2 regions of the Tepidamorphus sp. 3E244 genome follow, and region 2 is predicted to be linked to the other one. Evidence: riboswitches for the same ligand, from Rfam matches in the RefSeq annotation. Region 2 holds a riboswitch; the other holds the start of a gene.

Region 1 (12,120 bases), on a different contig from region 2:
GACCTGTTCGGCGCGGGCAAGATGTTCCTGCCGCAGGTGGTGAAATCCGCCCGCGTGATGAAGCAGGCGGTCAGCGTGCTGCTGCCATACATGGAAGCGGAAAAGAGCGGCGGGCGCGATACCGCGGGCCGCGTCCTGATGGCGACCGTGAAGGGCGACGTCCACGATATCGGCAAGAACATCGTCGGCGTCGTGCTGGCCTGCAACAACTACGAGATCATCGACCTTGGCGTCATGGTTCCGCCGCAGAAGATCCTCGAGGAAGCCAAGGCGCAGAACGTCGACGTGATCGGTCTCTCCGGTCTCATCACGCCCTCGCTCGACGAGATGGCGCATCTGGCCGCAGAGATGGAGCGCGAGGGCTTCGACATTCCGCTGCTGATCGGCGGTGCGACGACCTCGAAGGTCCACACGGCGGTGAAGATCGCGCCGCGCTATACCCGCAGCCAGGCGGTCTACGTCACAGATGCCAGTCGCGCGGTGGGTGTGGTGTCCTCGCTGATGAGTGCCAACCAGCGCGTCACCTATATCGAGAATATCCGCAAGGAATACGCGGAAGTCGCTGACCGCCACGAGCGCAACGAGCAGGCCAAGTCGCGTCTGCCGCTTGCGGCTGCTCGCAAGAATGCCTTTCAGGCCGACTGGAGCGACTACGAGGCGAAGGAGCCTGCCTTCACAGGCACCCGCGTCATCGAGGACTGGGACCTCGCCGAGATCGCGCGCTACATCGACTGGACGCCGTTCTTCCGCACCTGGGAACTGAAGGGCGTCTATCCGCGCATCCTCGAAGACGAGAAGTATGGTGAGGCCGCGCGCAACCTGTTCTCCGACGCTCGCTCCATGCTTCAGCGCATCATCGGGGAGAAGTGGTTCGGGCCGCGTGCGGTGGCAGGCTTCTGGCCCGCCAACCGGGTGGGGGACGATATCCGCCTCTACAAGGATGCCTCGCGAGCCGAGACGCTGGAAACGCTCCACACGCTTCGCCAGCAGACCTCCAAGCGCAAGAACAGCCCCAATGTCGCGCTGGCCGATTTCCTCGCGCCTGAAGGCACGCCGGACTGGATCGGCGGCTTCGTCGTCACGGCAGGGCCGGAAGAAATCGGGATCGCCGAAAAGTTCGAGAAGGCTGGCAACGACTACGACTCGATCATGGTCAAGGCGCTGGCCGACCGCTTCGCCGAGGCGATGGCGGAGATGTTGCACCAGCGCGTGCGCCGCGAGTTCTGGGGTTACGCGCCGGACGAGCGCTTCACGCCGGAGGAACTGATCGCCGAACCCTACCGCGGCATTCGCCCGGCACCGGGCTACCCGGCCCAGCCGGACCACACCGAGAAGACGACGCTGTTCCGCCTGCTCGATGCCAAGGCGAAGACCGGAGTCGAACTGACCGAGAGCATGGCCATGTGGCCGGGGTCATCGGTGTCCGGCCTCTATATCGGCCACCCGGATGCGTACTATTTCGGCGTCGCCAAGGTGGAGCGCGACCAGGTTGAGGACTATGCCGCCCGCAAGGGCATGGACGTGGAAGAAGCCGAGCGCTGGCTTGCCCCCATCCTCAACTATCGGCCCGACGGCGGCACCAAGGCCGCCGCCGAGTAGGTTTCACGTCGACGTCTGAACTAATGGCAGCTTCGCCAGGCGCGGCGCGCCTGTGCGCCGCCGCGCCGTTGGCGTGTCGGCAGCCGGATCGGCAGCCCGTACACCGGCGTCTTCGTCGCGGCGAGAAGCAGGTCGCAGAACGCAGCGATGGCCGGTGAGCCTTGCGCCAGCGGTCGCGCGACCGCGTAGGCATCGAGCGCCTCGCTGCGGTGATCGGCCTTTGCCGGGCGTCCGGCGAGCCATTGCAGGAACCCCAGTTGCGCCATCTCCTGAGCGCGCTCCGGCGTAACCGGGCCTATGTCGAGTTGTGAGATCGTGCGTCGTAGAAACATCGCGCCCTCCGCGCTTGCGGCGGGGCTTGCAGGAAACGGCGATGTCGGCAGGCCGGTCAGGTCCATCCGCGTCTCCGCTCCGGGGGCACCCCGCCCGGTTCAAGGTGACTGCGGCGCGAGGCTCGCGCCGGAGATGGCAGGTCTCCTGACTTGCGGGTCGCAGCTTTCCTGAACCTTCCCGGGCTTGTGGCCCAGTGGTGAATATCAGGATCGCTCACCGCTCACAGTTGCGGGGGCAGTCACGGAATTGGGCATGTCGCCCGCACCGCGTTCCCTTTTCAGCCGGCTCAACAAGAACCGGACACCATCGCCGGTGAAGCTCTCACGATTCAGCGACGATTGTCCACGTCAATCCGCCGATGGGCAGAGGGTGGTTGCGTCAAATGCAACTGGTGCCGTTCCGACACTTCCACTAGTGTCCCGGCCCGGCAGGGCATGCGGCCGTGAACCGCGATCAGTGCTGCGTGTCACAAGTTGCGTTCTCCAGGTCTTGCAAGGGTGCCGATCGCGTGTCGCCGGAATTGCCCCCCTGTTCTGTGGTCATCATCACCCACAACTACGGCCAGTACCTTCGCCGGGCGATCGACTCGGTCCTGTCGCAGGACTTCGACGGCTTCGAGCTGATCGTCGTGGACGATGGCTCACAGGACGACACCGCCGTGATTGCCGCGTCCTATGGCGAGCGGATCCGCTTTCATCGCCAGGACCATGCCGGCCCGTTTGCCGCGGCCCGCGCCGGTGTCCACATGGCGCACGCACCGTGGATCGTCTTCGTTGATGCCGATGACCGGCTGCGCCCCGGGGCGCTGGCCAACCTGCACGAGACCGCACAAGCCAACCCCGACTGCGCTCTCGTTCTCGGGCGCATTTGCGCGATTGACGAACGGTCGGGGACCTCTGCCGAAGAACCGACACCGCGACTGTCCGGTGACCCGCTCACCGATTTCGCGAACTTCGCCTCTGGGCGGTTGCGGGCACCCGTCGCCGGCGGACTGATCGATGCGGAGCTGCTGAAAGCCTTCGACCGGAGCGACGACGACTTCCCCACCAGCATGGACCTCGCGATCCTCGGGCTCGGCCTGCTGCGCGGCGCCGTGCTTTGCCCGCACGTCACGCTCGACGTCTTCGCGCATGAAGGACGGCTGCGGGAGAACGTCGACTACATTCACGCGTCCGGCCTCAAACTTGCGGACGTGCTGTTCGATCCGGCCATTCTGCCGCCCGAGGCGATGGCTCGGCGCGACGACTTTGTCGGCTTCCTGGAGCGTGAGCGCAGCCGCGCCTACCACCGAGCCGGTTGGCATTCGCTCGCCTGGCGCAGCTACCTGCGGGCAGTGCGCGCCACACCGCGCATTTTGCTGTCGTGGCGCCAGTTGCGCCGCTTTCTCGTCAGCCTCGCGCGTGCAGCCATGGGCGCGGGCGAGGGGCCGGTGACGCATCTGCCCCGGCATCCATTCTTGGGACACATGCGCGCGTTCCACGCGAACCCGGTTCGCTTCAGCGGCAAGTCGCTGGCGAATTCCAATCGCGCCGTGCGTCTCGACCTGCAACGGCGCAGCTACCTGTTGAAACGGCCGAGCGACATCCGCCACGTGCTGGCGAACGAGACGAAGGCTTTCCAGCCCGCCGGCATCACGTCGACCACCTTTGCAGGCGCGTTGCTGGGCACCGGCTATCCGCGACGCGATACGGTTCGCGCGCAACTCGCTTCGGCCTTTGCGCCGCGCGATATCGCGGGCTACGGCACGCTCGTCGAAGACGTGTTGATGGACCACTTCGGGGGCTTTGCGGGCGGTGACGTGGCGGACGTCGTGACGCGCATTCGCGCGGCCAATATCGCGATTGCCGGCGGCATTGTCTTCGGCAGCCGGTCCGCGGAGAAGCTCGCGCGGCTTGATGACCTGACGTCGAAATCGAACAGTTACGGCGTGCGCATTCTCCGGTCGGCGATTCCTCTGCCGCATTGGATACCGACGCGGGCGCGCCGTGTGATCGCAGCCAACGAACGCCAGTTGGACCGGCTGTTTGAAAGCTTCGCCGAGGAAGCTGACGGCTCGCAACCGCTTTCGTTCATGGAGCGCATGATTGCCCAGGCGGATGAGGGCGGGGCACTGAGCCGGCGTGATATCGGCCGGGAATGCGTGATGCTGTATCAGGCAGCCTGCGAGCCGGTGGCGGTCACGATGGCAATCGCGCTGCACAGGCTGGGAACGAACCCCGATCTGCAGGCGCAGATCGTGGAGGAGATCGAAAACGCCGGGACGCCGGGTGAATACGGCGGCCGCGACACCAAGACCCTGACGCGGCTGAACCGTTTCCTCGAAGAGGTCCACCGCCTGCATCCAGCGGAGTGGATGCTGACCCGCTCGGCCCGCAGCGATGAACGCCTGCCGAGCGGCCTGCTCGTGCGCTCCGGCGACCATGTGCTGATCGACCTGATCTCGCTGCATACGGACCCGGATAATTTCGAAGACCCGCTGCGGTTCGATCCGGACCGCTTCGAACATGGCGGTATCCGATCCGGCGGCAGTTACATGCCCTTCGGTGGCGGGCCGTCGAAATGTCTCGGCCAGGCGCTCGCCCGGATCATCCTGTCACGCGCGCTGGTGTTCATCCTGCGGCGCTGGAAGCTCGAGTCGCTCACAGATGACATCGACGTGGGCAGCCCGAACTGTTTCTCGACGGCGATCCTCTCGCCGGTGCCGATGCGCTGGCACGCACGCTAGGTCGCGTTTGCGAAGCGCCCAATGTTTGTGCGCCACCGCGGGCCAACCAACAGGTGCGAAGCGGGGCAAGTCTCGTCTATAAGGCGATTCATGAACCCCGCGCCTGCCAGCCAGAACCGATCCGAGAAGATTTGCTCCGCCCTTCGCTCGGCGATCCTCGAGCGTGTGCTTCTGCCGGGCATGAAGTTGCCGGAGGATTCGCTCGGCGAACGCTTCGGCGCGAGCCGCACGCTGGTTCGCCAGGCGCTGGAGCGACTCGCCGCCGAAGGGCTGGTGGAGCTGCGCCGCAACCGGGGTGCGTCGGTTGCCACGCCGAGCATGGAAGAAGCCCGGGACCTGTTCGAATTGCGCTGCCAGATCGAGGATCTCGTGGTGATCCGTATTGCGGAGAGCTTCTCGGCCGAACAGAAGGCCGAACTGGAAGCCCACATCGCCCGCGAGATTGCCGCCGAAGGGCAAAGCGAGCCGGTGTCGATCCGGCTGGCCACCGAGTTCCATATTCTCATGGCGAAGTTGACCGGAAGCCCGGTGCTGCTGCGTTATGTCGAGGAGATCGCCTATCGCTGCGGGCTGACGCTGGCGATGTTCGCGCGGCCGCATTCCACTGATTGCGGTATCCAGGAGCACAAGGAAATCGTTGCGGCGCTGGAATCCGGCAACACGGCCAAGGCGCAGAAGCTGATGCGCTCGCACTTGGCGGCCGTTGCCGACCGCGCGCTCATCAAGCAGGCGGAGGCCAGCGCGCATGTCTATCTCGATGCGCTGGAGCCCTACGCCCGTCCGATCCGGCTGGACGAGTAGCGCCTAGGCCACGATCCCGCGCATTTCCAGGATGCGTTCGGCGCTGTCGTTCCACACGTCCATCTCGACGATCTTGCCGTCCTGCACGAGAAACCGGTCGATGTACCGGTTGCCCTCGAAGGGGGTGCCGTCCGGCCATTCGCCGTAGAGCGTGCCGACGCTGTAGACGACGGTGCCGTCGTCGCAATGAGCGACGTCGAAGCGGTCCATCCGCTTCTTGACCCACTTGTAGCGCATGCCGTTAAACTGTGCGGGTCCGGTGGGATGGCTGAAGACGCGCCCGCCGGTGAAGGTGATCTTCACGCCCTGCGCCATGTAGGTCGCGGCTCGTTCCGGGTCCGGCACCATGGACGCTTCAAGGTAGGCGCGCACGGTTTCCGCGTCCGGGGAAAGTTCGCTCGCCGTCACGGCTGTATCCACGGCCATGTTCATACCTCCGCATCTTGATTGACTGTCGTCTCAGAAAGCACGCCGGGCACAAGATTGCATGCAATTATTTTATGCAATAATTGCATGCAATCTGGTCAATGCCGTGGGATGATGGTGGCGCGCAAATAGTCAAACCATTGAACGGACAAGACTTTTGATTCTGGCACGGCCATTGCAGCGAAGAACTCGCCGCTTGGACCCACCGCAGATCCTCAAGGAGACGCAGATGCTAGAACTTGCCCGCACCCGAAACGTCACACGGCGCCTTGTGCTTGCCGCCGCGATGACGCTTCCCTTCGCAGCCTCCATCCCCGCCCATGCCCAGGAGACCGTCAAGATCGGTCTCGTCGCAGCCCTCAGCGGCCAGTCCGCGAAGTCGGGCGAGGCCATCACGCGCGGCCTGACGCTCGCCATCGACAAGATCAATGCCGAGGGCGGTGTTCTCGGAAAGCAAGTCGAACTCGTCAGCCGTGACGACGAGAGCAACCCGGGCAAGGGCCTTGTCGCTGCCCGCGAACTGGTACAGCGCGAAGGCGTCGCTGCCCTGATCGGTGGTCTCGACACGCCGGTTTCGCTCGCAATCGTCCCCTTCGTGAACCAGGAAAAGGTCGTTTTCGTCGGTCCGTGGGCCGCCGGTACGCCGATCACCAAGAACGGCGCCGAGGAGAACTACGTCTTCCGCGTCTCCGCCGTGGACGAGTATGTCGACGAAGCCATCACCGAGTATCTCGTCACCAAGTACGGTGCGAAGAAGCCGGGCCTCATCCTCATCAACAACCCGTGGGGTGAATCCAATGAGCGCGGCCTGACCAAGGCGCTCGAAAAGCGCGGCATGGAACATGCCGGCATCGAGAAGTTCGAGAGCAACGATGTCGATGTCGTCCCGCAGCTAACTCGCCTGAAGGAAGCCGGCGCGGACTCGCTCTTTCTCGTCGCCAACGTCGCCCCGTCCGCGCAGGTCGTGAAGTCGCTCGACCGCATGGGTTGGGACGTGCCGATCTCCTCGCATTGGGGTCCTGCCGGTGGCCGCTTTACCGAGCTGGCCGGCCCGAGTGGCGAGAAGGTGCACTTCATCCAGACCTTCCTCTTCACAGAGGAAAGCGACCCGCTCTTCGTGACGCTCAAGGAGAAGTTCCCGGAGATCAAGACGCTCGCCGACGTGACGCCCGCGACCGGCATCGCCAATGCCTATGACGCCATGTTGCTTCTGGCGGCCGCCATCGAAAAGGCCGGTTCAACCGACGGCCCGGCCATACGCGAGGCCATGTATGAGGTCTCCGGCATCGAAGGCGTCATCAAGACCTACGACAAGCCGTTCACCCCGGACGACCAGGATGCGCTTGGACCGGAAGACTACACCTTCGCCCACTTCGTGGACGGCCAGATCATCCCGCTCGGCGAGTAACCGCGCCTGACACAAGACACTGCGGCGGCCGCGCGCCGCCGCAGACCCTATTTTGAAGTCTCGATTTTTGAAGCCTCACGCAGGAAGCCGGAACGCCCCATGACCCTGCTCGTCGTCGCGATCATCACAGGCATCGGCCTTGGAAGCATGTACGGGCTCATCGCGCTCGGTTTCCAGATCACCTATTCGGTGTCCTCCACCGTCAACTTCGCGCAGGGTAGCGTTGTCATGCTCGGCGCGGTGCTGGGCTTCATCTTCTGCCAGCGCTGGGGCCTGCCGGTCATCGTCGGCTACCCGCTGGCGATCCTGTGCTGCGGACTGTTCGGCGTGCTGGTCGAACTCGTGCTCGTGCGCCCCTTCGTCATGCGCGGCTCGGAAGCCTGGCTGATGGCGACGGTCGCCGGCGGCATCTTCCTCGACAACGCCGCGCTGTTCACCTTCGGCAACGAACCGCGCAGCCTGTCCTCGCCGCTGACGGGCACCACCTGGAACATCCTCGGCACCGGCGTCTATCCCCAGCAGGTGCTCATCCCCTTCGCGGCCATCGGCGTCGCCGTGCTGCTGCACCTGCTGTTCCGCCACACCCGGCAGGGCAGGGCGCTGCTCGCCGTGGTGCAGAACCGGCAGGCCGCGCGCCTCATGGGCATCAACACCAACCTCATGGTCTCCGGCTCCTTCGCCATTTCCTCCATGCTGGCGGGATTCGCCGGGCTGCTGATCGCGCCGCTCTTTTCCGTGCACTCCGACATGGGAACCCTGTTCGGCTTGAAGGCCTTCGCGGTCGCCATCCTCGGCGGCATGACGTCGGCCTCCGGCGTGATGATCGCGGGCTTTCTCTATGGTTTGGTGGAAGCCTTCGTGACGACCTATCTCGGCTCGTCCTTCACCTATATCGCCGTCTTCGCGCTGGTGATCGTCGTGCTCACCATCAAGCCCGGCGGCCTGTTCGGCCGGCCCGGCCTGAAGAAGGTCTGACGCGCCGTGGCAAAGCTTCTCTCCAATCGCGCCCGGCTGGTCGACCTCGTCATCCTTCTCGGCACCCTCGCCGGCATCTGGCTTGTGCTGACGACCGGCGGCTACACCCACTTCATCATTGGGCTGGTGGCCATCACCGCCATCGCCTGCATCGGCCTCAACGTACTTTACGGCCTCACCGGGCTGATCTCGCTGGGCCAGGTCGGCTTCCTTGCCATCGGGGCCTACGCGACCGCCATCCTGACGCTGAACGGTGTGTCCTACTGGCTGGCCGCGCCCATCGCGGTGCTGCTGTCGGCGTTCGCCGGCTGCCTGCTGGCGGTGCCTGCGGTGCGCATGGCGGGGCCGTTCCTTGCCATGGTGACCATCGCCTTCGCCTTCATCGTGGAGCACACGGCCATCGAGTGGCGCTCGCTCACCGGCGGGCAGAACGGGCTGATGGGGTTCTCCAATCCGAGCATCGGCGGCTACACTTTCTCCGAAGCCGACCTCGTGATGATGGCCGTCGTGCTGTGCGGGCTGCTGACGCTTGGCTATCGCTGGGTTTCGGACAGCGGCTGGGGCTTTGCCATGAAGTCGCTGCGCGATGCGGAAATCGCGGCCCAGTCGGTCGGCTACAAGCCCTTCACGATCAAGCTCATCGCCTTCGCCATTGCAGCCGCAACCGCCGGGCTGGCGGGCACGCTGTTCGCCCCGCTCATGGGCTTCATCGCGCCGAGCAACTTTCCGTTCTCGCAATCGATCCTCTACCTCTTCGCCGTCATCCTCGGCGGGGCGGGCACGGTTCTCGGGCCGGTCGTCGGCGCGCTCGTCACCGTGCTGCTGCCGGAGTTCCTGTCCTCGCTTGCCGAATACCGCCTGCTGTTCTTCGGCGGCCTGCTGGTCACGGTCCTGCTGCTGGCCCCGCGCGGCATCGTCGGCACAATCGCAAGCTTCGTCCCGTCACGCCCGCGCGACACCGCAGCACGGCCTGAAGCCGAGATCGCCAGAATGATCGAGGGCTTTGCCGGTGACACCGAGCTTGCGGTCGAGAACATCGCCATCGCGTTCGGCGGCGTGCGCGCCGTGGACGGCGTGTCCTTCACCGCAATGCCAGGCGAGGTGACGTCGATCATCGGTCCCAACGGTGCAGGCAAGACGACGGTCCTCAACATCGTGTCGGGGTTCTATTCGCCCGATACCGGCTCTGTCCGGGTCGGCACGCTGGACATCGCGGGCAAGCCGCCGGAATTCGCCGCAGCTCATGGCGTCGCGCGCACCTACCAGACGACGCGGCTGTTCGAGAGCCTGTCGGTGGTGGACAACGTTGTCGCCGCACTGCCCAACGGCGCCCTTGGCCACCCGTTCGCGGCCCTTGCCAACGCGGAGCGCCGCGCGCTCGCCGCAGGCCTCTTGCGCTATTGCGGCTATGCCGGCGAGATCGACCGCCGCGCCGGCGACCTGCCGCATGTGGATCGCAGGCTCGTGGAAGTCGCCCGCTCGCTGGCAACCAAGCCCCGCGTTCTGCTGCTGGATGAACCTGCGGCCGGGCTGATGCGTGCCGACAAGGAGGCGCTGTCGGGGCTGCTGCGGCGGCTGGCGGATGCAGGCCTCGCGGTGATCCTCGTCGAGCACGATATGGACATGGTGATGGGCATCTCCGACAAGATCCTCGCGGTCGATGCGGGCAGTCCCATCGCGACCGGGACGGCGAGCGAGGTGCGCAAGGACCCGGCCGTCGTCGCTGCGTATCTCGGCGAAGGGATCAGCGCAGACAATTCGCGCGCGCAACCGCTGGAGACCAAGGCCGATGCGGTGCTGGAAACCGTGAACCTGACGGCGGGTTACGGTGCAGCGCCGGTGCTGAAATCCGTGTCGCTACGCGTGCGGCCCGGCGAGATGGTCACGCTGCTGGGGGCCAACGGCGCTGGCAAATCGACCTTTCTCTCCACGCTGTCGGGCCTGCTGCGCCCGGTGGAAGGCAACATCATTCTCGACGACAAGCAGATCCAGAATCTGCCCACCCACGCAATCGTCGATCGTGGACTGGTTCTGGTGCCGGAAGGCCGCCAGGTCTTCCCCGAGTTGACCGTGCTTGAGAACATCGAGCTTGGAAAATACCGCCGGGGCGAAGCGCTAACGGCCGAGGAGCGCGACAAGGTCTTTGCGCGCTTTCCCCGTCTGAAAGAGCGCATGAACCAGCCGGCCGGGCTGCTGTCCGGCGGCGAGCAGCAGATGATGGCGATTGCCCGCGGCCTCGTCGCCAACCCGCGCGTGCTGCTGCTGGATGAACCCTCGCTGGGCCTTGCGCCCGCGCTGATCGAGGAGCTCTACGACATCCTCGCCGAACTGCGCGACGCCGGAATCACCATCCTGCTCGTCGACCAGATGGCGACGCTGGCGCTGTCCGTTGCCGACTATGCCTACGTGATCGAGCAGGGCGAAATCGTCATGGAAGGCTCCGCCAGCGAGCTTGCCCGCGACGAGGGACTCATAAAGGCCTATCTCGGCGAGGCCGAAATTGCAGAGCCTGCGCAAGACAACAACAGCGCGGCCTGACCCATGTCCACAATCTACCTGATGCCCACCCTCATCCGGAACGCGCGCCTGCATGGCCGCGATGGCACCGTCGATATCGCGATTGCCGACGGGATCATCCGCGAGATCGCGCCGCGCATCGAGACGTCGGCTCCCGGCCTCGATGCCGGCGGCAATCTGTTGTTCAGCGGCTTTGCCGAAAGCCATATCCACCTCGACAAGGCCTGCATCCTCGATTACGCGGTGAACGAAACCGGCACGCTGGAAGGCGCGATTGCAGCCGTCAGCGCCGCCAAGGCCGCTTTCAGTGCCGAGGACATCTATGCGCGCGGGCGCAAGGTGATCGAAAAAGCGCTGGTGCAGGGCACCACCGCCATGCGCACGCATGTCGAAATCGATCCGGGCATCGGCCTCATCGGCTTTTCCGCCATCCGCCAGCTCAAGCAGGATTTCGCCTGGGCGATGGATATCGATATCTGCGTCTTCCCGCAGGAAGGCCTCATCAACAATCCGGGCACCGACGAACTGCTGGTGCGCGCGCTGGAACTCGGCGCCGACCTCCTGGGCGGATGCCCCTACACGGACAGCGATCCGGATGGGCAAATCGAGTGGCTGTTCAAGACCGCGCGGGAGTTTGACGTCGACCTCGACTTCCATCTCGATTTCGACCTCGACACGTCGTGGCGCCATCTCGACAAGGTTGCCGCCGAGGCCATCCGGCATGGCTGGCAGGGCAGGGTGGCCATCGGCCATGTCTCCAAGCTGTCGATGCTGCCGGAAAAGGAACTGGTCGAGACGGCGGCGATCCTGCGCGATGCCGGCATCGCCGTGACGGTGTTGCCCGCCACCGACCTGTTCCTCATGGGCCGCGACCACGACCACGGCATTCCGCGCGGCGTTGCGCCTGCGCACCGGCTGGACGCCGCAGGTGTTGCCTGCACGCTTGCCACCAACAACGTGCTCAACCCCTTCACGCCGTTCGGCGATTGCTCTCTGGCGCGCATGGCGAACCTCTTCGCCAATGTCAGCCAGCTTGGAACGTCGGAAGACCTAGAACGATGCTTTGCGTTCGTGTCGGACGTGCCGCGCGGCCTCATGCACCGGGATAGCGCCATCGAGGTCGGCAAGCCGGCAGACCTTGTCCTTGTCGATGCAGGCAGCCGCGCCGATGCGGTGGCCGAAATCGCCCAGCCCCTGTGGGGCATGAAAGCAGGCCAGATGACCTTTCAGCGACCCTTGCCTGTCATTTTCCGGGCGGACGAAACGGACGACTGATCGCCGTCGATGTTCGTCGGGTGTCGTCGCCACGCTTTCTCGCCGTAGCGTCAATTTTCGA
Region 2 (12,120 bases):
ACCAGCGTGTGCGCGACGACCTTCTTCAGGTCATCGCGGAAATCCGTCGTGCCGAAGGCTTCCATGCACCCGAGCGCGGCATCCTGGTCCGACTGCTTGCAAAGCTCGATTGTCTTCTGGCGCTCGGATTCCGACACCTTCAGCGCGTCATTGGCCGTGAAGAAATCCTTGGTGAACTGATCGAAGAACGCATCGCGGTCCGCCTTCAGGCCTGATTCCATCTCCTCGGCGGCCTCCCTTGTCAGCGGGCCGTCGGGGTTATCGTCCGAGCGCATCATGCAGGGCGGCACCGCCGAGGCGAAAACGAGCGAATGGATCCGGTCCTGCCCATGATCGCCGACGTAGCGCGCCACCTCGCCGCCACCCATGGAAAACCCGACGAGGGACACGTCGCGCAGGCCCTTGTCCTCGATGATCGAGAGCAGGTCGCCTGCAAGCGTCGAGTAGTCGAAACCGGAGGCCGGCTTGTCGGACCGGCCAAATCCGCGCCGGTCATAGGCGATGACGCGCAAGCCTGCATCGCGCAGTGCCGGCACCTGGTACTCCCAGGCTTTCGCTGAAAGCGGCCAGCCGTGGATCAGGATGACGGGACGACCGGTGCCGCCAGAATCTTCGACATGCAGGTTCACTTGCGCAGATGACATGGATGGGGGTCCTTCCTGGATGGAACCGCGCACTCTGGCGGGCGGTGCAGATCGTCGGCAGGTGCAACGCCGCCACGTCCGCCGGGTTCCCGCCCATTGCCTTTGTGATTTTGCGCGCCAGTTGCTTTCACCGAAGCGCGCGCAGCGCCATTGCAGCAAGTTTGCGTGGCGTGCTTTAAGACGCGTTGTCAAACCTTTGGAAAGTTCTCCCCATGCAGCGCCCCGCGCGACGCCTGAACCGCCTTGTCCTCTCCCTTTCGGCAATCCTGATCGCGGCCACGCAGTTTTCTGGTCCGGCATTCGCCGCGAACCCGTTCGACCCGTTCGTGGGTGAATGGCGCGGGGATGGTGTTGTCGTCACCGACGAGGGCGAACAGGCGGCTTTGCGCTGCACGGTCGAGTTCATCGACGAGAACGGCGAGCGCGCCAGTCAGGTGCTGCGCTGCGCGACCACGGGCGCGGTGCTGATAATCAATTCCAGCATGCGGATCGAATCCGGCTCCCTCGTCGGTAGCTGGAGCAACGACCGTGGCAATCGCGGCGGGCTGTCCGGTTCCATCGGCGATGGCGCGATCAACGTGCAGCTTGGCGGCGATGAAGTCGACGCGACCATGAGCACGGTGCGCGACGGCTGCCGCATGAACGTCTCCGTTGACGGCAAGCTTGCGGGCATCACCGACCTGAACATCAGCCTGGCCAACGGCTGCTGAGCGTGCGCGCGGCACATCGCTGTTTCAGTCTTGAAACGATCGGCCTGATTTCCGCGCGCTACCCGGCCATCATGCTGGCCGCCCTCGCCCTGGTCACGGTCCTCGCTGCGGCAGGCATTCCCCGCCTCGGCTTCGACAGCGAGATCCGCAACGTCTTCCAGGCCGACAACACCTCGAACGAGACGCTGGACCGCGAGCAGGACGCGTTTGGCGCTGCCGACAACGATCTTCTCGTCCTAGTGGAAGGCGAAGCGCTTTTTACCCCTGCGGGCCTGAAGGCATTCCGCGACTTTGCGCTGGATTCACAGCTGGTCTCCGGCGTCGCGAGCACCATCTCCATGTTCGCCATTCCCGGCGAACCCTCGGGCGCACAGCGCTCGGCAAGCCTGTTTCCGGTCGACCTCGCAAACGTGCCCGACATCGACGGGCTGAAGCGTACAGTCACCACGCACCCGCTCGCCGCCGACACGCTCATCTCCGATGACGGCGAAGCAGCACTCCTTGTGGTGACGCTTGCACCGACGGACGACCCGATCGATGCAAGCCTCGACGTCACAGGCGACCTGGACGATATCGCCCGCACGACGCTGGCGCAGGCGGGGCTGACACATGTCGTCACCGGCTTCCCGGCAATCCGCGCGACCGTTGTCGGCATCCTGACCGACGACCAGTTCGTCTTCCGCATCGCCGCTCTGGTCATAGCCATTCTTCTGGCGCTGGCCTTCTTCATGCACGCCGGATACCTCGTTCTCTCCGTGCTGCCGGTCGCCGTTTCCACCGTCTGGCTGCTGGGCGGCATGGGCTGGGCGCGCGAGGACATCACGGTTGTCACCAACGTCGTGCCGACGCTGGTGATGGTGGTGACCTTCTCCAACGCCGTGCACCTGCTGCTGGGCGTCCGTCGCGCCCGAATCGCCGGCGTTGAGAAGCACGCGGCCATCGAGGATGCCGTGCGCACGGTCGGCCCTGCCACGGTGATGACGGCGGTCACCACGGCCATCGCACTGCTTTCGCTTGCGCTGATCGACCGGCCCGCCATCGCCTCCTTCGGGATCGTCGGCGCGCTCGGCGCAACGGGCGGATGCCTCCTGGTCCTGACGCTCGTCCCGGCCCTTGCCACCTACCTGCTTGGGCCGACAAACCCCGAAGCCGAGTTGCGGCGGGCAAACAGCGGCTTGTCGGGTGTGGTGCGTCGCGCCGGGCAATGGACCGCGCGTTTCGTCGTGGTCCGCGCCGTGATACTGGCGACCCTCGGCGTGGTGCTGCTGCTCGTCAGTGCCTGGTTCTACTGGCTGAACGGTCCGCGCTTTCGCTACGGCGACAACCTGCCCGTCCATTCGGAAGTCTCGGTTGCCGCACGCGCCATCGACACTAGGCTCGCAGGCTCCAGCAGTCTCGACCTTCTCGTGACCTTGCCCGACGGCGTCGCAGCCAACACCACGCAGGCGCTAGACATTGCACGCGCGGCTGGCGATGTCCTGCGCGGGCATGAAGCGATCCGCTCGGTCTGGTCGCTGGACGTCGTCGCGGACTGGTACGCGCGCGGCAGCGGCAGCCGTGCCGACCTGCTGGCGGAAATCGGCTCAGCCCCGATGCTGGAGAGGCTCGCCAACGCCGAGCGCGGACTGTTGCTGGTTACCGGCCATATCCGCGACACGGAAGCGTCTGACCTGCTCGCACTGGCGGCGCGGATCGAACCGCAACTCGCCGAGCTGCGTGACAGGTTCCCCGGCGCGGCGTTCGAGCTGACCGGGACGGCGCTGCATACTGCGCGCTCGGCAACCCAGATGATCGACCTACTGAGCTGGAGCCTGCTGGCGGCCATCGCCATGATTATCGTACTGATCGGACTGTCGCTGCGCTCGCTCGCCTACGGCGCGCTGACGATCCTGCCGAACCTGCTGCCGATCGGCGCGGCGGGGACGTATCTCTACCTCACCGGCCAGCAGCTACAGTTCACGTCGATCATCATTTTCACGATCAGCTTCGGCATCGCAGTCGACAGCACGATCCACATTCTCAACCACCACCGCGCGCGCCGCAGCACCTTCACCGACGGTCAGAAGGCGGTCGAGGCGACGATTGCGACGCTCACCCCTGCCCTCGTGCTGGCAACGCTGGCGCTCATGGGCGGTGCGGTGACGATGCTCAGCCCGCTGCCCATGTCGCAGCTTTACGGCGAGTTGATCGTGATCGTGCTGGTCGCAGCCCTCGCCGGTGATCTGGTCTTCCTGCCGGCGCTTCTGGCGCTGTTCGAGCGCTGGAAGGCCCGCGCGACCGCTGCTCAGTAGCCGAACTGCTCGGCGAGGATGCGCTCGTCGAGATTGTGCCCCGGATCGAACAGCATCAGCGCGGAGCTGTCCGCATCCTCCTCGATCTCGATCTTCACCACATCGCGGATCTCGTAATGGTCGGCGACGGCCGACACCGGCCGCTTGCGCGCTTCCAGCACGTCGATGGTGATGTGCGCACGGCTCGGCAACAACGCGCCGCGCCAGCGCCTTGGCCGGAACGGGGAGATCGGCGTCAGCGCCAGAAGCCGCGCCTCGATGGGAATGATCGGCCCCTGGGCGGAGAGGTTGTAGGCGGTCGAGCCGGCGGGCGTCGCGACCAGCAACCCGTCACAGATGAGTTCCTCCAGCCGCACCTTCCCGTCAATGGAGATGCGCAGCTTGGCCGCCTGGTGGATTTCGCGCAGCATCGAGACCTCGTTGATCGCGAGGGCCTCGTGCATGTCGCCGTCCATGGTGGTGGCCTTCAGCCGCAACGGACGGATGGGCGTATCGTGCGCCTTGCGCAACCGTTCCGTCAGACCCTCCTCGGCATATTCGTTCATCAGGAAGCCGACGGACCCCCGGTTCATGCCGTAGATCGGTTTGCCGGTATTCATGAACCGGTGCAGGCATTGCAGCATCAAACCGTCGCCACCGAGCGCGACGATGATGTCGGCGCTCTCCGGCTCGACCGTCTCGTAGAGCGCGGAGAGCCGCGCACGCGCATCCACCGCCTCATCCGAGTCGGCTGCGATCAATGCAATCGTTTTTGCCTTGCTGGTGACGTCGTCGTTCAAGCTGCCCCTCCTGGCACGTGCGCGCAGACTATATCCGCGCGCACGCCGATTTGAAGTGGGGGCAAGGTCGCCTTTTGCCTGACGGGACTATTCGCCGCCGAGCGTCAGCACCAGGCCCGCATAGGCCGAGATGCCCGGTGCCCGGTAGGACCACACCTCCTCGTAGTCCTCGTCGAGCAGGTTCTCGACCCGGACATAGGCTTGGGCGAACGGGTTCAGCTGGTAGGCCGCGCGCGCATTGACGAGGAAGTAGTCGTCGAGGCTCACCGTCTGGAACGTGGCGAAGTTGGTGTCCCGCGTGTCCGCGTTCATCACGGCACTGAGCGTCAGCGTGCCGCGATCCTGCGCGAAGCGGGCCGTGGCATCCACGCGCCCGGCGTGACGCGGACGGCGCAGCTCCGTCGAACCATTGGCATCGGTCGAGTCCAGGTAGGTGTAGGTCGCCGTCAGGTCGAACCATGAAAGCGGCGACCATGCCGCGCTGACCTCGACGCCCTGCCGGTGGCTGGTGCCATCGGCGTTTGCGACCGTCACGACCGGGAAACCGGAGAAATCGTTGACGATCTCGTCTTCCAGCGTGCTCTGGAAATAGGTCACGTCGACCACCAGCAGCCCGTCATAGAACGACTTTTCGATGCCGACATCCCAGCTGGTCGACGATTCCGGCGTGAGATTCGGATTGCCGACGAAGGTCGTCGGATCGTAGCCGAACTGCTCGATGAGCGTGGGGTTGGTGACGCCGGTACCGACACTGGCGTGCAGGCGCGCGCCGTAATTCGCAAGACGGTAGGAGCCCGCCAGCCGGAACGTGGTCGCATCGTCGAAGGCGCCGTTGTTGTCGTCATGTCGAACGGCTGCAGACAGCGACAGGTGATCGAACAAGTCCACCTGATATTCTCCCGCGAACGACAGCACCTCACGCTCCTTATGCGCGAGCTGGGCGGGCGTGGCGAATGTCGTGAAGTCGGTGAACCTGATGCCTTCGGTGCGGTGGCGCACATAGCCGGTCAGGCGGTGGCTGGCGCCGAACATGTCCGGCGTGTCGTGTCGCAGGGTCGTCTTGTAGAACAGGTCCGTGCGGTCTTCGAGCAGGCCCGTATTGCCGAAGTCGACATCGATACCGCGCGATTCGATCTCGCTGTAGATCGCCCCGCCCTCGTAGCTCAACGCCCCGTCGAAGAAAGACCCGCTGGCCACGATCCGGCCGTGGATCTCCTCCAGTTCGGACGCGTTCGGGCGTTCGACGAGGAAATCGACAGGCTGTCCGTCGGTTTCGGTGCGGCGATCGACGAAGCGCAGGTTGGCCGCGATGTTGAAGTGTTCGGAAATGTCCACGCCACCCTTGGCTGTCAGGGTCAGGTTGTCGGCGCCGTCCTTCTCGTCGCCGAAGCGCGAGGCGTTGAAACCATCGGTGTCGTACCCGGTCACGGAGACCGCTCCGAAGAACGCGCCCTGCTGCCCGCCGGCGCTCAGGTGCCCGGCGGCAGACGCCGGCGTACCACCTTCAACGACGGCTCGCACACGCGGCGCGCCACGGCCCGGATAGGTCTGGATGTTGATGACACCGGCATGGGCGTTCGAGCCGTAGATGCCCGACTGTGCACCGCGAATGATTTCGATGCGCTCGATCTCGGCGGCCAGAAGACCGCCGAAATCATACTCGCCGTCACCCGGACGATTGGCCTCGATGCCGTCGATCAGCACCAGCGTGTGGTTGGCTTCCGCGCCACGAATGCGCACCTGCGTCAGCGAGCCCTGCGGGCCGGACTGCGAGACCGAGACACCCGGCAGTGAGCGGAGGGCTTCGGTCGCCAAAACCACGCCCTGGTTGCGCAGGTCTTCGCTTGTCACCACCGTGACAGCGCTCCCGACCCGCTCGGACGGCGTTTCCTCGAAGCTCGATCCGACGATGATGTCCGGTAGCAGCGTCGCCCCTTCCGACACCGACGGAAAAGCTGAAAGTGCGAGTGCGGCGATGGAAACACCGCCAAGAATGATGGGCCGCGAAATGCGGTCTGCGCGCGGGAAGTTCATGCCCCGTCCCCCTGTATGCGACACCGCGTCCCCACGCGGTATCATCTGCAACTCGGGGCAGATGCGATCCGAGAACGGCACGCAATCGGGGCGCGCCGCCGGGTGCGCAAAGCCCCTGCGGATCACCACTACGGAGAGGGAAGGACCACTCTTCGCTCGTGCGCACCCCGCACACGAAACGGGTGACACGACGAGGCCGGTCTCCTGGCTCGCGGGTCAGCGCCCCACACCGCCTTCCCGGCCCATTGCAGGCCAGTGGCATCGTGGTTGGGGCTCGCCGCATACAGTTGCGGGGGCAGCCGCGGCTTTGCACGGGCGAACCGTACTTACCGCTGTTCCCTTGGCGAAGAACGATGATGACGGGAATACTCCCCGCCAGACGAACTGCGCCGCGCCTTGTCGATAAATGAATTGTTAAGGTTCAGGCCGCCGGTCGGTCAACCGGATTCCCGTCCGATTCCGTTTCATCTGCGACATGTGTCGCTTCTGCATCATCGGCCGGCATGGCCACGCCCTCCCCGTACTCGGGGACGATGATGCCGAGACGGTCGCGAAGCTTCGCCTTGTCGAGGCTCGAGAAATTCTCGGCGAGATCGGCAAATGCCGAAAGCGCCAGGTCGGAGCTGATGGCCCGCGGATTGGCAAGGAAGATGCCGTCCACTTCGGTCTCCAGAAGGTCTTCCTGCCGGGCAAACAGCGTCTCGCGGAGTCGCTCGCCCTCACGCAGTCCGATGAACTCGATGCGGATGTCCTTGCCCGGCTCCTGGCCCGCAAGCCGGACCATGCGTTCCGCCAGGTCGACGATCTTGATCGGTTCGCCCATGTCGAGCACGAGGATCGAGGGCTTGGACGACGTGCTGATGCAGTGCGCAGACCCCAGCAGCACGAGGCTGACGGCCTCCGACACCGTCATGAAGTAGCGCTCCATGTCCGGATGGGTCACGGTCACCGGTCCGCCCATGGCAATCTGCTCGTTGAACAGCGGCACGACCGAACCGCTGGTTCCCAGCACGTTGCCGAAGCGCACGGATATGAACCGCGTGATGGCCTTGTCGCCGCTGTTCGTCGTCACCTCGCCGCGCGAGATGCGCTCGCCAACGGCCCCGCAGTAGATCTCGGCTGCGCGCTTGGTCGCACCCATCACCGACACGGGATAGACGGCCTTGTCGCTGGAAATCAGCACGAAGGCCTGCGCCCCGGCCACCACGGCGGCATCGGCCACGTTGCGGGTGCCCAGCACGTTCGTCTGGATCGCCTCGCGCGGCTGGTGCTCGAGCATCGGCACGTGTTTGTAGGCCGCCGCGTGGAAAACGATGTCCGGCCGGAAGTCCTCGATGCGGCAGGTCACGACGTCGCGCTGGCGGATATCGCAAAGCACCGGATCAAGCGCCAGCGTCGCATGCTGGCCATTGAGGCGCTGCTTCACGCCATAGAGAGCGAACTCCGAATTTTCGAGGATCATCAGCCGCTCGCAGCCCAGCCGCGCCACCTGCCGGCAAATTTCCGCGCCGATGCTGCCGCCGCCGCCTGTCACGACAACGCGCCGGCCCGAAATCAGCCGCCGCATCGGTTCAAGGTCGATGTCGCGTGCCTTGCGCCCGACGACATCCTCGATACGTACCGGCTCGAACCGCGACAGGTACCCCGCCTTGCGGCCCGTATCGCCGAGGTGTTGCGGACGTTCTACGGTCAGCCCCATGCGGCGCGCCCGGCCGATCACATCCTCGATCGACTTGTGGCTGTCGAGAACATCGGCGCACACAATGACACCGCGAATGCGCACGGTCTTGGCTTCAAGATCACGCACCACCTCTTCCAGCTGGTCGAGCGTGCCAAGCACCGGAACGCCGCGAATGACCTGCCCCACATGGGCGCGGCGATGCGACAGCACGCCCACGGCAAAGAAGCTCTCGCGTGCCGCCGTCTCGATGGAGCGGATCACGACCTCCGCGTCGGTCCCGGCGCCGAGGATCAGCATCGGGGCGGCAGTCTCCGCCTTCACGGACAAGGCGCGGGCGACCCGCTGGTCGCGATAGATACGGTAGATGAGGCGTGACCCGCCAAGCGCGGCACACTGCGCCAGCCAGTACACGGCAACGACCGTGCGCGGGACGAGCAGCGTATCGCGCGCGACGAAGTCGGCAATGATCAAACCGACGGAAAGAATAGTGACGGCCTTGAGGATGGCGGTGAGGTCGGGGATCGAGGCGAACCGCCAGATGCCGCGATAAAGGCCGACGAGGTGGTAGACCATCGCTGCCGCCGGCACGAGAATCGCCATCGCGATCATCAGGTGCACGGACGCGTTGTCCCAGACACCGGTCTGGTAGCGAATGTAATAGGCAAACGAGATCGCCAGAATGGTCGCGATCATATCGTGGACGAAGGCGAGCGCACGCCTTGTATTGCCCGACAGGCTATTGAGCATCGTCACCGACATTGCGCGTGGTCACCCCCTTGGATCCGCTTCTTCACGGCCAGAACCCAGCCACTATCACGATCTGGACAGCGCAATCAAAACGCCACCGTTCCTCGCATCGTCACGTTTTCTTACTGCGACCATGAACCGAAATGCGCGTGGTGTCGTTTAAGTGAGACACCGGACGTTACGGCAACGACCGGCAGCGGAAGGATGGCACCATGCCCCACTCTTCAAGACCGCTCGCCCGCTACGCGCTCGTCGCGCTGTTTCTTGCCGCCGCTCTTGTGGCTCCGCAGGCAGCCCGCGCATCCCAGGACGAAGTGCAGTCGGTCATCACCCGCCAGATCGAGAGTTTCATCGGCGGTGACTTTGAGACCGCCTACAGCTTTGCGGCACCAAACGTGAAGGCGGCCTATCCCAGCGCCCGCATCTTCTCGCTGATGGTGAAACAGGGCTACGCGCCGGTTTTCAGCCCCCAGTCATACCGATTCGGTCCCTACGAGGACGCCGGCAACATGTATATCCAGCGGGTTGAAGTGATCGGTCCGGATGGTCATTTCTACACCGCCGACTACACCGTGAAAAAGTTTGGCGACGCGTACCTGATAACCGGCTGCTTCATACGCAAGGCGACGGGCATCTCGCTCTAGATACCCATCGCCCGCGCGGAAAGCGCTGGTGATCTGTGGTCAGGCTGCGGCGCTGTCGTCCTCGGCGTGTGTATGGTCTTCATTGTGTGAAGCGCGGCGGCGGTCGACACCGTCCCACGGTTCCTTCCTGGCGTCATCGGCATCGAGTATCTCGTTCACCGCATCCAGGAAGCGCCCGAACTCGGCTTCCATGTGCCTTGCCTGATCGCTGATTTCTCCGGAGGTTGCACCAACTTCGGTGCCCGCCTGCTGCGTGGATTCGGCTGCCTTGCGCACCGTGGTGATGTCGGTTGCGACCTGCGAGGAGTGCGACGCGGCAGACTGGGTGCTCTCGGCAATTTCCTGCGTTGCCGCCCCCTGCTCTTCCACCGCCGACGCAATGGCCGTCGCGGCATTCGAAACGTCGCTGATCGTGTCGGCAATCTTTCCGATGCTTCCCACCGCCTTGTCCGTCGCAGACTGGATCTGCACGATCTTGCTGCTGATCTCGTCGGTTGCCTTGGCCGTCTGGCCTGCGAGGTTCTTCACCTCGCTGGCGACCACGGCGAACCCGCGCCCGGCTTCACCGGCACGCGCTGCCTCGATGGTGGCGTTCAGCGCAAGCAGGTTCGTCTGGTTTGCGATGTCGGTGATGATCTTGATGACGTCACCGATTTCCTGCGCCGCGACCGACAGATGCTCCACCGCCTGCTGGGTCGAGCGGGTCTGGTCGAGCGCCTGTGCAGCCGTCTGGGCGGAGATTTCCGCCTGGCCGCCGATTTCCTTGATCGAGGCCGACAATTCCTCCGTCGCAGAGGCGCTGGACTGTGCGCTGGCGCTGGTCTGCTCGGCTGCATGGGCGACGAGGTCGGCACGCTCCAGCGCGTCCGCTGCCGAGGTCTTCAGCCGCTCGGCACAATCGACGAGCGCGTCGGACGCGGTCTGCGAGTTTTCCAGCGCCGTCGTCATCATCGTGCGGAAGCTGTCGATGGCGCCACCGAGCAGATTGCCCTTGCGGGCGCTGTCGGCGAGCATTGCCTCGAAATAGACCGAGAGCGCGGCATCCATGTCGACGAACACCGCCTTCTGGATCGCGCACAGGTATTCCGCGGCCTTCTCGGTGTCCCCGGGATATTGCCGGGAGATGACATCGGTCAGCGCATTCAGAACGAACAGGTAGCCGCCGATATACCACTTCGGATCCAGCCCGATGCGATGGTGGGCGCTGCCCACTGCCTGCACGGAGCGCCCGTATTCATCGTCGAACCCTGCATCGAACAGCATCGACCAGTGGCGCGACTGGGCCTGCTTCAGTTGAGACTGCCGGCTGCCGATCAGCTGCTTGAGCGCCGGGACGGTGCGCACGTGGTCATAGAATTCATCAAGGATCGCGGGCAGTTCGCCGCGCACGGTCGGCCAGATGTCGCGCAGGTGCTGGCGCGTGGTCTTGTCGATCCGGTTGAAATCGGCGCGGTCCGTGAAACGGTGCCGTTGATCGGTCTTGGACAGTTCGAAGTCGTCGATCATCTTTCCCTCGGTTCTAGAGCGAAAAACAGGAATGTCTGTTCATGTCCGGGGGAGAGGAAGTTCGTGACGTCGCGGCGTTTCTGGCGCTGCGAAATGCCCCCTCGACCGGGTGCCTTATTGCAGCGCAACGGCGCTTAACGATTGAATAACGCTAACAAGTCATTTCGCCAATTCAGCGAATTATCCGCTGAATATTATCTGTAAGAACACCTAATATTCGAAACAACCTATACTTCCGCAGAGGAAGTTCTGCTATCCGGCATTGCACCCCGCAAACGCTTTGTTCATTTGATGGGGGCTAAGCTGGCATCAGCCGGTGCGGCCCGGGCCGTACCCGTTGATACGCACAAGGTTTTCGACAGCTCGCTTATGGAAAAGATCGATTTCAGCCGCGTCTCGGTGCTGGTCATCGACGACAACATGCACATGCGCAAGATCGTGCGCACGCTCCTGATGGCATTTGGCATCCGCCAGGTCCAGGAAGCGGAAGATGGTGCCGCCGGCCTCGAAGCCTTCGAGCAGATGAATCCCGACATCATCATCGCCGACTGGGTGATGCCGATCATCGACGGGCTGGAAATGGTCCAGATGATCCGCCGCCCGGATTCGAGCATCAACCCGTTCGTGCCGATCATCATGCTGACGGGCCACGCCGAGAAGCGCCGCGTCGTGCAGGCGCGCGATGCCGGTGTGCACGAATTCCTCTGCAAGCCGATTTCCGCGCGCGCGCTCTACCTGCGCCTCTACAGCGTGATCGCGCACCCGCGCCCCTTCGTGAAGACCACGACCTATTTCGGCCCCGACCGCCGCCGCTACGACAACCCGCTCTACAAGGGCAGCGAGCGGCGCGAGAAGAGCTCGGTGATGGATTTCACCCAGGAGCCGGAAGACACGAACCAGATCGACTTCGATGCCATCGGAGACGACGAGCCGGCCGACACCAACCAGATCGATTTCGACGCCATCGGCGAAGACGAACCTGCCGATACCAACCAGATCGACTTCGATGCCATCGGCGCGGACGAACCCGAAGACACGAACCAGATCGACTTCGACGCGATCGATGCGGGCGAAGAAAAACAAG

What was found. Region 2 has a riboswitch for cobalamin ahead of ACKTEK_RS09030 (TonB-dependent receptor plug domain-containing protein). Riboswitches for the same ligand answer to the same signal wherever they lie in the genome.
Region 1: linked by a shared signal. The riboswitch ahead of ACKTEK_RS02770 (hypothetical protein) and the one ahead of ACKTEK_RS09030 (TonB-dependent receptor plug domain-containing protein) in region 2 are both predicted to bind cobalamin.

Annotation. Positions count from the first base shown of each region.
Region 1 covers NZ_JBJXCY010000001.1:585,523-597,642, forward strand. The annotation lists partial or broken gene metH (methionine synthase) at 1-1,599, shown strand, start outside; gene ACKTEK_RS02770 (hypothetical protein) at 1,620-1,931, opposite strand; cobalamin riboswitch at 2,049-2,255, opposite strand; gene ACKTEK_RS02775 (cytochrome P450) at 2,453-4,657, shown strand; gene ACKTEK_RS02780 (GntR family transcriptional regulator) at 4,748-5,458, shown strand; gene ACKTEK_RS02785 (nuclear transport factor 2 family protein) at 5,462-5,884, opposite strand; gene ACKTEK_RS02790 (ABC transporter substrate-binding protein) at 6,114-7,292, shown strand; gene ACKTEK_RS02795 (branched-chain amino acid ABC transporter permease) at 7,398-8,267, shown strand; gene ACKTEK_RS02800 (ATP-binding cassette domain-containing protein) at 8,274-10,805, shown strand; gene ACKTEK_RS02805 (amidohydrolase family protein) at 10,809-12,059, shown strand.
Region 2 covers NZ_JBJXCY010000002.1:46,526-58,645, forward strand. The annotation lists gene ACKTEK_RS09010 (alpha/beta fold hydrolase) at 1-644, opposite strand, end outside; gene ACKTEK_RS09015 (hypothetical protein) at 857-1,354, shown strand; gene ACKTEK_RS09020 (efflux RND transporter permease subunit) at 1,357-3,645, shown strand; gene ACKTEK_RS09025 (NAD kinase) at 3,639-4,424, opposite strand; gene ACKTEK_RS09030 (TonB-dependent receptor plug domain-containing protein) at 4,512-6,458, opposite strand; cobalamin riboswitch at 6,635-6,862, opposite strand; gene ACKTEK_RS09035 (polysaccharide biosynthesis protein) at 6,880-8,886, opposite strand; gene ACKTEK_RS09040 (DUF4864 domain-containing protein) at 9,099-9,530, shown strand; gene ACKTEK_RS09045 (protoglobin domain-containing protein) at 9,570-11,036, opposite strand; partial or broken gene ACKTEK_RS09050 (response regulator) at 11,406-11,903, shown strand.